Regions from separate parts of the Agrobacterium sp. 22-209-1 genome, predicted to be linked through region 3. Evidence: predicted binding sites of a transcription regulator. Region 3 holds the regulator's gene; each other region holds the start of a gene.
The links. Region 3 encodes LexA, which represses DNA repair genes until DNA is damaged. Its sites were predicted from a motif close to TGTTCNNNNTGTGTTCNG; they were not measured.

Region 1: ACQZ48_RS08695 (ATP-dependent helicase) is a predicted target of LexA. The motif match lies at 2,395-2,412, and genes of this name have one in related genera.
Region 2: recA (recombinase RecA) is a predicted target of LexA. The motif match lies at 2,777-2,794, and genes of this name have one in related genera.

Annotation. Positions count from the first base shown of each region.
Region 1 is NZ_JBNWCH010000003.1:162,893-167,638, forward strand. It holds gene ACQZ48_RS08680 (efflux RND transporter permease subunit) at 1-540, opposite strand, end outside; gene ACQZ48_RS08685 (efflux RND transporter periplasmic adaptor subunit) at 537-1,703, opposite strand; gene ACQZ48_RS08690 (carboxymuconolactone decarboxylase family protein) at 1,942-2,352, shown strand; gene ACQZ48_RS08695 (ATP-dependent helicase) at 2,454-4,746, shown strand, end outside.
Region 2 is NZ_JBNWCH010000003.1:10,522-15,267, reverse strand. It holds gene ACQZ48_RS07895 (OmpA family protein) at 1-430, shown strand, start outside; gene ACQZ48_RS07890 (pseudouridine-5'-phosphate glycosidase) at 712-1,635, opposite strand; gene ACQZ48_RS07885 (carbohydrate kinase family protein) at 1,665-2,606, opposite strand; gene recA (recombinase RecA) at 2,853-3,941, shown strand; gene alaS (alanine--tRNA ligase) at 4,176-4,746, shown strand, end outside.
Region 3 is NZ_JBNWCH010000004.1:170,930-175,675, reverse strand. It holds gene ACQZ48_RS11990 (branched-chain amino acid ABC transporter ATP-binding protein/permease) at 1-1,179, shown strand, start outside; gene ACQZ48_RS11985 (ABC transporter ATP-binding protein) at 1,176-1,898, shown strand; gene lexA (transcriptional repressor LexA) at 2,197-2,919, shown strand; gene ACQZ48_RS11975 (glutathione S-transferase family protein) at 3,173-3,850, shown strand; gene ACQZ48_RS11970 (ComEC/Rec2 family competence protein) at 3,870-4,746, opposite strand, start outside.

The DNA of each region.
Region 1 (4,746 bases), on a different contig from region 3:
GACAGCGGCCAGACGGTCGATGATCTCGTCATCCACCAGCTTGGTCAGGTCTTCCATGCTGAGCGTGGACGAGGTGACGGCGAGACGCATGATCGGCTGGCTGTCGGAATCGGCCTTGATGATCTGCGGTTCGTCGGCATCGTCCGGCAACTGGTTGGTGACGCGGCCGATGGCGTCGCGCACATCGTTGGCGGCGACGGCCAGATCGACATTGTCGCCGAATTCCATCGTCACCCGGCTGGTGCCGAATTGCGAATTGGAAGAGATGGACTTCACGCCACTGACCCGCGCCACCGCACCTTCAATGGTCTGCGTCACTTCCTGATCGATAGTCTCGGGCGCCGCCCCCTCATAGGTGGTCCTGACACTGATGATTGGCCGGTCGACATCCGGCAATTCGCGGACTTCGACGCCAACCAGAGCTGCGAGACCGGCAACGACCAGCAGCGTGTTGAGAACCGCTGCCAGGATCGGCCGGCGCACGAACAATGCCGTGAAGGTGAGCTTGGAATCCTTAACCGGGGGCGGCTGCGTCGTCATTGGCTGGCAACCTCCTCGGGCTTGGGCTGATTACCGACGCGGACCGCGCCCCCTTCGCGCACACGCTGCAGGCCCTCGATCACGACAGGCTCACCATCCGCCAGCTCCGCCTTGACCAGAACGGCATCAGGATTGCGCTGCACGATCTGCACCCGCACCTTGTTCGATTTATTATCGGCCACACGCCAGACATAGGAGCCTTGCGCATCCCACTGCACGGCCAGCGGGTCGACCGAGGCATAGGTTTCCCCGGCAAACCGCATGGTGACGCCGAAGGACATGCCTGCCCTCAGCTCGTCCTTCTCATTGCCGAACTTCGCCCGGATGCGGATTGTGCGGCTCGCCTCGTCGACGCGGTTGTCGACGGCCTCGACCTCACCCTTGAAGGTCTCACCCGGCCGGGAAATCGACGTCGCCTCTACCGGCATACCGACCTCGATCGCGGTTGCGAACCGCTCGGGAGCCCAGAAATTGACGAGAATTTCGGACCGGTCGTCGATGCTGACGATGGTTGACTGCGTGGTGACGTTATCGCCTATATTGGCGGCGACGATACCCGCCACACCCTCTATCGGCGCAACGATGTCGCGGCGCTTGAGATTGAGTTCGGCAGTGCTCAAGGCAAGCTTGGCGGCTTCCTCGGCAATCTGCGCATCCAGCACATCGAGGCGGGAAACGGATTTCAGGTTCTTGTAGGAATTGGATTTTTCAACGGCGCTGCGCAGTGCCACCTGCGCCTTGTCGCGCTCGATCACCTGCTCTTCATCGTCGAGCCTCGCCAGCACCTGCCCTTTCACGACACGCGCGCCGGACGATGTGCGAATTTCGGAAAGCGTGCCGGAAGCCTGCGGCATGACGACAACCGACTGGATCGCCTCGCCATTGCCGATGGCGTTCAAACGGTCATTGACCGTGCCTTTCTTCACCGGGGCCGTCACCACCAGTGTGGCGCTGCCGTTGCGGCGCGCACCGCCGGCATTCTGCCCTGTGGACGCACCGGCCGCCGGGCCGCCGGTTGCGGCGACTTCAATCGCCCCGGCAGGCGTTTTGCCAAGCCCCATGCTGGCGAGCAGATTGCGGGCTTCGGGCGAATAGAAGCCCCAGAGACAGAGCCCCGCTCCGACCACGGCAACACTGACACCCACCTGTTTCCACACCCGCATATACTTCTCCGGTTGATCCACGCAGCATAAAGCATTCCCGCGAACACTCGTTCCGGGACAGAAACACTATTCCCGCTTGGCCAAGGCAAGGCAACGCACAAATCCGTTCCTTACGTAATTGTAATTTGGGCGCAAATGCCACCCGGAGCAGCCAATCCGCAATCCATCCGTGCATTCCTGTCGCAAATATCCGCCATTGGGCTAATCTGCCCCCGAGACGCCATAACCGGAGGAAGCGATGAGCACCGTAACGAAGACCGAAAACCCGGAAACCGATCCTCGCGTCAAAGCGGTGTTCGATGACATCCGCGCCACCCGCAAATCGGATTTCATCAACAATATGTGGCTCTACCTCGCCTTCGATGCCGATCTGCTTGAAAAGACATGGGGTGAGGTCAAGGCGGTGATGGCGACACCTTCGGCGCTCGATCCCGTCGTGAAGGAAATGCTTTACATTGCCGTTTCCGTCACCAATGGCTGTTCCTATTGCGCCCATTCCCACACGGCCGCCGCCAAAGCCAGGGGCATGACGACAGATCAGCATGCCGATTTACTGCGCGTCATCGCGCTTGCCGCCAAGACCAACCAGCTTGCGGTCGCGCTGCAAGTGCCCGTTGACGCCGCTTTCGACGCCGACAGACAGGCGTGATGCGAAAAAATGCCTTGGAATGGGCGTTTTGACTGATGATACCGGAATAAAAGCAGAACACGGTTCTGGCCTTTATATCCCGAATCACTACATTGGGCCGCATGAGCAACAGTTTTGACGATATGCCGTTCTTCGATGAGGAACCCACCGCACCGCGCAGGGCAACGAACAACGCCGGTGCGGAAAGCGGCGGCGGGCTTGGCATTGCCGCCCGCGCCATGGCGGCGCGCGATCAGACGCGTGCTGCACCCGACTATCTTTCCGGCCTCAACCCGGAACAGCGCGATGCCGTGGAAACGCTGGACGGACCCGTTCTCGTCCTCGCCGGCGCCGGCACCGGCAAGACCCGCGTTCTGACCACCCGCATCGCCCATATTCTCGCGACCGGCCGGGCCTATCCGAGCCAGATTCTTGCCGTGACCTTTACCAACAAGGCTGCCCGCGAGATGAAGGAACGTATCGGCGTTCTCGTTGGTGGCGCGGTCGAGGGCATGCCCTGGCTCGGCACGTTCCACTCCATCGGCGTCAAGCTGTTGCGGCGTCACGCCGAACTCGTCGGCCTGAAATCGGATTTCACCATCCTCGATACGGACGACGTGGTGCGGCTGATCAAGCAGCTCATCCAGGCCGAAGGTCTTGATGACAAGCGCTGGCCGGCAAAACAGTTCGCCGGCATGATCGACGGCTGGAAGAACAAGGGCCTGACGCCGCCGGATATTCCTGAAGGGGACAGCCGCGCCTTCGCAAATGGCAAGGGCCGTGAACTTTACACCGCCTATCAGAACCGCCTGAAAACGCTGAACGCCTGCGACTTCGGCGACCTTCTGATGCACCCGATCAGCATCTTCCGCCGCAACACGGATATTCTGAAGGAGTATCACCAGAAATTCCGTTACATTCTGGTGGACGAATATCAGGACACCAATACGGCGCAATATATGTGGCTCAGGCTTCTTGCCCAGCGCGCCAAGGGCGAGCCGCAAAACGTCTGCTGCGTCGGCGACGACGACCAGTCGATCTATGGCTGGCGCGGCGCGGAAGTGGACAATATCCTGCGCTTCGACAAGGATTTTCCCGGCGCCAAGGTGATCAAGCTCGAGCGCAACTACCGTTCCACCGAGCATATTCTCGGCGCTGCCGGCCATCTGATCGCCCACAACGAGGGCCGTCTCGGCAAGACGCTGTTTACTGAGCGCAGCAGCCCTGACGATGAAAAGGTCGTGGTGCACGCAGCCTGGGATTCCGAAGAGGAAGCCCGCGCGGTGGGCGAGGAAATCGAACAGCTACAGCGCAAGAACCACAAGCTGAACGACATGGCGATCCTCGTTCGCGCTTCCTTCCAGATGCGCGAATTCGAAGACCGTTTCGTCACGCTCGGCCTCAATTACCGCGTCATCGGCGGCCCGCGCTTTTATGAGCGTCTCGAAATCCGCGATGCCATGGCCTATTTCCGCCTCGTCTGCCAGCCGGCCGACGATCTGGCCTTCGAGCGGATCATCAACACGCCGAAACGCGGCCTTGGTGACACGACCATCCGCAACCTGCACGACTATGCCCGCGCCCGCGATATTCCGATGCTGGCGGCCGCGGCCGATATCATCGAAACCGACGAGCTGAAGCCGAAGGCGCGCAAGGCGCTGTTCGATGTGGTGCAGGATTTCCGCCGCTGGCAGGGCCTCTTGGAAAACACCGAACACACCACGCTTGCCGAGCAGATTCTCGACGAAAGCGGCTATACCGCCATGTGGCAGGCCGACAAGACGGCAGAAGCCCCCGGACGCCTTGAGAACCTGAAGGAACTCATCCGCTCGATGGAAGCCTTTGAAAGCATGCGCGGATTCCTCGAGCATGTCGCACTCGTGATGGATGCCGAGCAAAACGAAAATCTCGATGCCGTCTCCATCATGACGCTGCACTCCGCCAAGGGTCTGGAATTCGACACCGTCTTCCTGCCCGGCTGGGAAGAAGGCCTGTTCCCGCACCAGCGGGCGCTGGACGAAGGCGGGCGCTCCGGTCTTGAGGAAGAACGTCGCCTTGCCTATGTCGGTATCACCCGTGCCAAGAAACTCTGCCATATCTGGTTCGTGTCGAACCGGCGCATTCACGGGCTGTGGCAATCCACCCTGCCCTCACGTTTCCTCGATGAATTGCCGCCCGCCCATGTGGATGTCGCGGCATCCGATAGCAATTACGGCGGTTATGGCGGACGTGGCGGCTACGGCCAGTCGCGCTTCGACAAGGCCGATCCCTTCACTAACAACTACTCCACCCCCGGCTGGAAGCGCGCGCAGCAGAACCGCAGCGACGCCACCCGCGACAATTGGGGCACCCGCTCCGGCCATGCGGTGGAACGGATCGGTTATGGCGAAAGCGGCCCGCGCACCCGCACTATAG
Region 2 (4,746 bases), on a different contig from region 3:
GCGGGTCTATTCGCTGGATGAAGTGCGGTATTCGGCCCGTATCCGCGACAAGGTGCGCCGTATCGACCTCGATACCATCACCTTCGCCACCGGCAGCGCCGAAATTCCGATGGCGCAAGCCCGTTCGCTGCGCAAGGTGGCGGATGCAATCAACAAGGCGCTGGATAAAAATCCGGGTGAAACCTTCCTGATCGAAGGTCATACCGATGCCGTCGGTTCGGATGAAAGCAATCTCGTTCTGTCCGACGAGCGCGCCGCCTCCGTCGCCAATGTGCTGACCGATGTCTACGGTATTCCGCCGGAAAACCTCGCGACACAGGGCTACGGCGAGCGCTACCTGAAGGTCCAGACGCTCGGCCCGGAACAGCAGAACCGCCGCGTCACCATCCGCCGCGTGACGCCGCTGGTGAAGCCGGTCGCTCAGAACTGATTGGGTTCTGATAAAAAAAAGGGCCCGGAAGGCGTAAGCTCTCCGGGCCTTTTTGTTGTCGTGACGGGTCTTTCCTGCAACTCGACGTCATCCTCGGGCTCGTCCCGAGGATCCAATCACGTCTCACCGGACGAGGCGTCGCAGATGTCCGGGACAGGCCCGAGCATGACGGAGGGGAAGTTTGCGACCTGCGACTTCCGGAAAGTCAAAAGCTCGCGACTCTTCTTTATTTTGACGAAGCCTCTCTGCTGTCAAACGGAACGAAGAGGGCAGAAATGGCCTCAGTTCAACGCCACGGCGATTTCCGCAGCAAGCTGCGCATTGTTGCGCACCAGCGCGATATTGGTTTCCAGGCTGCGGCCATCCGTCAGGCGGAAGATGTCGCCAAGCAGGTAGGGGGTAACTTCCTTGCCGGTCACTTCGTCGCGTTCGGCGTGGGATATGGCCCGGTTGATGTAGATTTCCATCTCCTCGCGCGGAATTTCATCCTCTTCCGGCACGGGATTGGCCACCAGCATTCCGCCATCGATACCCAGCTGTTCGCGGGTCGCCTGGAAATTGGCAATGGCTGCGGGGCTGTTGAGCGAGAGCGGGCTCGGCAGGCCAGAGGAGCGCGACCAGAAAGCCGGGAATTCTTCCGAGCCGAAGGTTACGACCGGCACGCCGTTGGTTTCGAGGACTTCAAGCGTCTTCGGGATGTCGAGGATAGCCTTGGCACCAGCGCACACGACGATCACGCCGGTCTTGGCAAGCTCGGTCAGGTCGGCGGAGATGTCGAAGGTCTCTTCAGCACCCTTGTGCACGCCGCCGATGCCGCCGGTGGCAAAAACGCGAATGCCGGCGCGAGCGGCGGCGATCATGGTCGCTGCAACCGTGGTCGCGCCTGTCCGGCGCTCGGCGATCGCAAAGGCGATATCGGCGCGCGAGACCTTCATGGCGTCGGTGGTCTTCGCCAGCGCCTCGAGCTGGTCTTTCTCAAGGCCGATATGGAGGGTGCCGTGAATGACGGCGATGGTGGCCGGAACCGCACCCTGATCGCGGATGATCTGTTCGACGCTTTCCGCCATTTCGATATTGCCGGGGTAAGGCATGCCGTGGGTGATGATGGTCGATTCGAGCGCGACGATCGGCGCGCCGCGCTGCTTGGCGGCGGCGACTTCCTGAGAATAGACGATGGGCAGGAGCGGGGAGATGGGGCGGGTCATTTCATCTGTTCCAGTTTTTAAAAGCGGGTTCATGCCAGCATTTCAGCCTGGGGAACAAGCCCCAACATGGCATCGACACTGTCTTTTGATAGGTCTTGCGAGGTGGCGAAGGGCGATTGCACGGTGATAGCCGCTGCCGCAGCCCCCCGTCTCAATGCCTCCGAGATTGTTTCTCCCTCGGCAATGGCGGCGAGATAACCGGAGGCCATGGCATCACCGGCGCCGGTGACATCCTTCACCTCGCGGATAAGGGGTGGGTGGAGGATTGCTTTTCCCGTCCCGTTGAAGGCCACGACTTCGCTTGCGCCGCGCGTGACGACGCCGCCGGAAAGCCCGGCCTTGCGCAGAATGTCCGGCCAGTCACGGACATTGGCCGCCGTCTCGCCGGTCAGCGCGCGGGCTTCCGCTTCGTTCATGAAGAGGATGTCGATATCGCCGAGCGCCGCCTTCAGCTTCACAGCCTTGGCCGGCGAAATGGCTATGGCCGCCAGCGGCTTCTCACAGGTGCGGGCGATGAGGCCAAGCGCCGTCAGCGTATCCTCGGGCAGGTTGGCGTCGCAAAGCAGGATATCGCTCGTCCTTATTGCCTCGCGCACGGCGCGTATCTTGAGGCGGCGCGGGGTGAAGAGTTTGTAGAGATCCATATCGGCAAGCGCGATGACGAGGTTGCCATCGCGCTCCAGAATGGCCGTGTAGCTTGGCGTGCGCCGGTCGAGGAAGGTGAACGGCGTGTCTTCCACGCCCGCCTGACGTGCGGCCTCCGCCACCGCTTCGCCCGTCACGTCGCCGCCGCGCGGCGCGATAATGCGGACCTGAAAGCCGAGCCGGGAAAGATTGCGCGCGGCGTTGAAACCGCCGCCGCCCGCCTCTTCCATCCACGAGCCGGGGTTGCTGGCGCCCGGCGCCGTTTCAGTCTCGATCATGCCGCGTCTGTCGATATGCGCGCCGCCCAGAACGAGTATTTTCTTCACGCTTGCGTTTCCCTCTCTGGCGGATGGAAAGACCGGACGATTCGGCCTAAACTGACGTCTTCCTGACCTCGCCTCCGGTTTGCGGCTATGGGCCACGCACAGAAAAACGAAAGCAGAACAAACGACTTATCACTATTTGTTTTCAATATGCTGGCTCAGCCTTGTGAAATGAGAACAAATAGAGTACATACCGTTTCCATACTGCTTCATTGCCTGTGCGGCTTCAATAACCTAAAGGTGGTTCGGATGGCACAAAATTCTTTGCGTCTCGTAGAGGATAAATCGGTGGATAAAAGCAAGGCACTGGAAGCGGCGCTCTCCCAGATCGAACGGTCGTTCGGCAAGGGATCGATCATGAAGCTCGGTTCCAATGAAAATGTGGTTGAGGTGGAGACCGTTTCGACGGGTTCGCTCAGCCTGGATATCGCGCTCGGCATCGGCGGTCTGCCGAAGGGGCGCATCATTGAAATTTACGGTCCGGAAAGCTCGGGTAAAACGACGCTGGCGCTGCAGACAATCGCGGAAGCCCAGAAGAAGGGCGGCATCTGCGCCTTCGTCGATGCCGAACATGCGCTCGATCCGGTCTATGCCCGCAAACTTGGCGTGGATTTGCAGAGCCTGTTGATCTCGCAGCCGGATACGGGCGAGCAGGCGCTTGAGATCACCGATACGCTGGTGCGCTCCGGCGCGGTGGACGTTCTTGTGGTCGACTCCGTTGCGGCGCTGACGCCGCGGGCGGAAATCGAAGGCGAGATGGGCGACAGCCTGCCGGGTCTTCAGGCGCGTCTGATGAGCCAGGCGCTGCGCAAGCTGACGGCTTCGATCTCCAAGTCGAAGTGCATGGTCATCTTCATCAACCAGATCCGTATGAAAATCGGCGTCATGTTCGGTTCGCCGGAAACGACGACCGGCGGTAACGCTCTCAAGTTCTACGCCTCGGTGCGTCTCGACATCCGCCGTATCGGCGCGGTCAAGGAACGTGAAGAGGTTGTCGGCAACCAGACGCGCGTCAAGGTCGTCAAGAACAAGATGGCACCGCCCTTCAAGCAGGTGGAATTCGACATCATGTATGGCGAAGGCGTTTCCAAGACCGGTGAGCTGGTCGATCTCGGTGTTAAGGCCGGTATCGTCGAGAAATCCGGCGCCTGGTTCTCTTATAACAGCCAGCGTCTGGGGCAGGGGCGTGAAAACGCCAAAACCTTCCTGCGCGACAATCCGGATACGGCAAACGAGATCGAACTGGCGCTGCGCCAGAATGCCGGCCTGATTGCGGATCGTTTCCTGCAGAATGGCGGTCCTGATGCCGGCGATGACGGCGACGGTGACGAGGGTTGATCCTGTCGTTGAGTTTCAGGAATCCGATGCAGGTTCGCCTGTCTTGATGTGAATTGATTGAACAAAATGGGCCGTGCGATTTCTGTCGTGTGGCCCTTTTTGTTTGTCGCTGCGCCTTCACCGGTCTCCATGGCTGGACAGGGCTGGATACGGACGATAAAAGCCATTGATTTTGCAATATAGCCATCGTTGCCGATGGCGGTGATGGACTCCAGTTGTGAGCGGTGTGTGGGCATGAGCGGTGTAAATGAAATTCGGTCGACCTTCCTCGACTACTTCAAGAAGAACGGACACGAGATTGTGCCCTCCAGCCCGCTGGTGCCGCGCAACGATCCGACGCTGATGTTCACCAATGCCGGCATGGTGCAGTTCAAGAACGTCTTTACCGGTCTTGAAAGCCGTCCCTATTCCACCGCGGCATCCGCGCAGAAATGCGTGCGCGCTGGCGGCAAGCATAATGACCTCGACAATGTCGGTTATACTGCCCGCCACCACACTTTCTTCGAAATGCTCGGCAATTTCTCCTTCGGCGATTATTTCAAGGAAGAGGCGATCACGCATGCCTGGAACCTGATCACCAAGGAATACGGCATCGACCGCAACCGTCTGCTGGTCACGGTCTATCACACCGACGACGAGGCCTTTAACCTCTGGAAGAAGATTGCCGGTTTCTCCGACGACCGCATCATCCGCATCCCGACCAGCGACAATTTCTGGGCGATGGGCGATACCGGTCCGTGCGGCCCCTGTTCGGAAATCTTCTATGATCACGGCGATCATATCTGGGGCGGCCCGCCCGGCTCGC
Region 3 (4,746 bases):
GGCGTGAATATCGAGCGGGCCAAACTGACCGTCTTCGTCTTCGCAGCCGTTGTAGCAGCGCTGTCCGGCTGGCTTTACGCCCATATGCAGCGGTCGATAAACCCGACGCCTTTCGGGCTCGACATGGGCATCACCTATATGCTGATGGCCGTCGTCGGTGGTTCGGGCCGGGTTGTGGGCGCCATCTTCGGCGCAGCCGTGGTGCTGGTGTTAAAAGAGGTGCTGCAACGGGTCCTGCCCGGCCTTGTCGGCACCTCGGTGAATGTAGAAATGATCGTGTTCGGCGTGCTGCTCGTCCTGATCCTACAGCTCTCGCGCGACGGTCTTTGGCCACTTCTGGAAAAATACCTGCCGGCCCGGCCGCCGCGCGCCATCCGCCGCGACGGCGCCAGTCTTGAATCGCGGGACATGCCTGCGCCCGGCAGTCCGCTGGTCGGGGTCGATCGGGTGCGGAAGACATTTGGCGGACTGACGGCGGTCAACGATGTCAGCTTCGATATCAAGGCCGGGCAGATCGTCGGCCTGATCGGCCCGAACGGCGCCGGCAAGAGCACGACTTTCAATCTCATCACCGGCATCCTCGGCCTTTCCGGCGGCAACGTCACCTATCAGGGACAGAAGCTTTCAGGCCTCAATCCCCGGCTGATCGCCAAACGCGGCATCGCCAGAACCTTTCAGCATGCCAAGGTCCTTCCAACCATGTCGGTGCTCGAAAATGTCGCTCTCGGCGCGCATCTGCGTGGCAATGCCGGCGTTTTCCGGAGCTTCTTACGGCTGGAGCGAAAACAGGAGCAGGCGCTGCTTGCCGAAGCCGCCCATCAGCTCGATCGCGTCGGTCTCGGTGCTCATCGCGACCGTCCCGCCGGCGACCTCGCTCTCGGGCAGATCCGAATTCTGGAAATTGCTCGCGCGCTCTGCCTCAACCCGACGCTTCTGCTGCTCGACGAACCGGCGGCCGGTCTGCGCCACGGCGAAAAGCAGGAGCTCGCCACACTGCTGAAAAAACTGCGGGCCGAGGGCGTGAGCGTGCTGCTCGTCGAGCATGACATGGGTTTCGTCATGGGGCTGGTCGATCACATCGTCGTCCTCGATTTCGGCACCCTGATCGCCGAAGGCAAGCCGGCTGAAATCAGGCAACATCCAGCCGTGATCGCGGCTTATCTTGGGGGTGCAGCGTGAGCGGACATCTACTCGACATCAAAGACATCCACGTTGCCTATGGCCGGGCGGAGGTGGTGCATGGCATCTCGCTTTCCATGACATCCGGCAGCATCGTCACGGTCATCGGAGCAAACGGGGCGGGCAAGACCACGCTGCTCAACGCCATCATGGGCGTCGTGCCTTCGCGCGGGACCATTCTTTACGACGGCGCGCCAGTGCCCGATACCATCGAGGCCCGGGTTGCCGCTGGCCTTTGCCTCGTGCCGGAAAGGCGCGAATTGTTCGGGTCGATGACCGTCGAGGATAATATCGAGCTCGGCGGATTCCTGCGCTCACGCCAGGAGCGCAACGAAACCCGTGAGGAAATACACGCACTCTTTCCACGCCTTCGCGAGCGCAGCAAGCAGCTTGCCGGAACGCTTTCCGGCGGCGAAAGGCAGATGCTGGCGCTCGCCCGGGCACTAATGAGCCGGCCGAGGCTTTTGCTGCTGGATGAGCCTAGTCTCGGGCTTGCGCCGTTGATCGTCGCCGAAATCCTGCGCATCGTTGCCGAACTGCGTCGTACCGGTGTCTCCATCCTGCTGGTCGAACAGAACGCCCGCGCCGCGCTTGAAATCGCCGACGAGGCCTACCTCGTCGAACTCGGCGAGGTCCGCCGCTCAGGCCCGGCCGCCGAACTCGCCGTCGATCCGGCACTGATGGCGAGCTATCTCGGACCGGGCGAACACGCCCTCTAAGAAAATCCTCGTAACGGATATGAGCGATTTGCCGTCTTAGACGGACGGATCGTCGTACCGGATGCCTGAAACACAGAGCTGCCTTCAATTGCCCACTTCAGACGGCAGTTCCTCCGATTATCAAAATAGTCACCAACCCTACCGGCTCTCGGCAGTTCAGGCTTTCGAATATCAAATCACCATCTGAGATGCACCCTTCACGAAATTTTAGGGGATTGCGGAACACATATGGAACATATAGTGTTCGTTCTGTATTTGTTTCGCGACTTCAACGACGATTCTCAAGGGTGTTTTCCTCATGCTCACGCGCAAACAGCAGGAATTGCTTCTCTTCATTCATGAAAGAATGAAAGAGTCCGGCGTGCCGCCCTCCTTCGATGAAATGAAGGACGCACTCGATCTTGCTTCCAAATCCGGCATTCACCGGCTGATTACCGCACTCGAAGAGCGCGGGTTTATTCGCCGGCTACCCAACAGGGCGCGAGCGCTGGAAGTGATAAAATTACCTGAGGCCTATACGCCGGGCGCAAGGCCGCAGCGTGGTTTCTCACCGAGCGTCATCGAAGGCAGCCTGGGCAAGCCGAAGGCGCCGGAGCCGGCCGCGACCCCCAAGGCGCCTGCCAATGATCTCGGCGGTGCCGTCACCGTGCCGGTCATGGGCCGCATCGCCGCCGGTGTGCCGATTTCCGCCATCCAGAACAACACCCATGATGTGGCCGTACCAGTGGATATGCTGGGTTCGGGCGAACATTACGCGCTTGAGGTCAAAGGCGATTCGATGATCGAGGCCGGCATTTTTGATGGCGATACCGTTATCATCCGCAACGGCAATACGGCCAATCCGGGTGATATCATCGTCGCGCTGGTGGATGATGAAGAAGCGACCCTGAAGCGTTTCCGCCGCAAGGGAGCCTCCATCGCGCTGGAAGCTGCGAACCCGGCCTATGAGACCCGCATTTTCGGGCCTGATCGGGTGAAGATACAGGGCAAGCTGGTTGGGTTGATCCGCAGATATCATTGATGCCGCCGCCGGTTTGGATAAGCCGAAACGGTTGAACGGCGGCATATCTGGCCTGCAAGATGAAGGGCGCGTCATTTCGTTGAATTGATGCGCCTTTTCTTTTTTAAATGGCAAACGCGCTCGTCGTTGCGAAAATGCGGTTGTGCACGACGGCCCATCCATCAATTGGCGTTATGGGAGCCATGGATTCTTTGCGATATTCCAAGACCATTCGCAGATATAGAAATGCGCATCCTATCTGGGGAAAAACGCCATGTACGATCTTTATATTGCCAACAAGAACTATTCCTCATGGTCGCTGCGGCCCTGGGTTTTGATGCGCACGCTCGGCATCGCCTTTAATGAAAAACTCGTTCCCTTTGGCGAAGGTGTTGCCTTCTCCAGCTTTTCGCCGACGGGCAAGGTGCCGTGCCTTGTTGATGAGGGCGTGACGGTTTGGGAATCGCTGTCGATTGCCGAATATCTGGCCGAGAGACATCAGGGTGTCTGGGCAAGTGACAAGCAGGCACGGGCCTGGTCACGCTCGGCGGCAAGTGAAATGCATGCGGGCTTCTCTTCGCTGCGCAATCTCTATCCAATGTCGGTCGGTATCCGCGTAAAACCGAAGGGCGGCGATGCCGGGCTTGCCGCCGACATAAAACGCATTGATGCGCTGTGGAGCGAAGGCCTCGCAAAATTCGGCGGACCGTTTCTCGCCGGTCAGAAATTCACGGCGGTCGACGCCTTCTTCTGCCCGGTGGCGTTCCGTTTCCAGACCTATGGCGCCGATCTTTCGCCAGCGGCGAAGGCCTATTGTGACAGGCTGCTCTCCCTGCCCGCCATGCGCGAATGGTATGAGGCCGGACTGAAGGAAATCTGGCGCGATCTGCCGCATGAAGAAGAGATCGGCAGCATTGGCGAATTGACCGCGGATTTGCGCGCCACGGCCTGACAAATCATGCTGGCAGCACTCACTGCGATGCCGTCAGCAACCGGGTGACGGCTTCAGGCACATCACGGTCAAAGCGCCCGCTTTTCCAGTCGTAGAAGCGATGTTCGCTCCACGGCCTGTTGGTGCTGGCGGTTGCAGCGCGCATCCGCCCCACCACCCCCGCCTGATCGCTGCCGGCGAAATTTATCTCTACCGAGTCGATGCGCCTTAATATGTCGCGATTGAGCAGTAGGGCACCCGAGCGGCATTGCGTAAACGAGGTTCTGCGGGAGACGATGACGATATCGGCGATGTCACAGGCTTTCCCGGCAAACCGACCGTCTTCCAGCACGATGATAAACTCGCCGCTTTTCGCGCGCGCCGCACACCAGATGCCTGTCCTGCAGGTGAAGACACCGGGCGCGGCATCTCTCAGCGTCGTTATCATCTCTCGGGCCACGACCTTCATGTCCTCCGGCGCAAGCTTGGATTTTGTGGTGAGAGCAACGGTTGTTGTCGGAGCCCCCGTCTTGAGAAAGACCGGTGGGAGCGGTTTTTCAGGCAACAGCAGCGCCCTCTGCCATTGCTCATAGATGAAGCCCTGCGGCCGCGTTTTTGTGGTGTAGACCCTGCCCTCGTCCAGAAGCGCCACCAGCTTGCCTTCCTCATGGACAAGCAGATCAGGCAGACCGCGTTGGGCGACGGCTCCAGAGAGGCCGAAGGCCAATATCAGAGTGGGCAAGCCGAGTAGCGCCAAACGGGTGCGCAGCAATGCCAGCAGCAGAAAACCCACAGAGGCAATGCCGATGAAAGCGCCATGCGGTCTCCCGGTCGCCGCGCTGCCGCCCCAGGACGCGACCTCGTCCGCAACCTCGATGACAAGCGCCATGCCGTAACCCATGACCTTCAGGAACGGC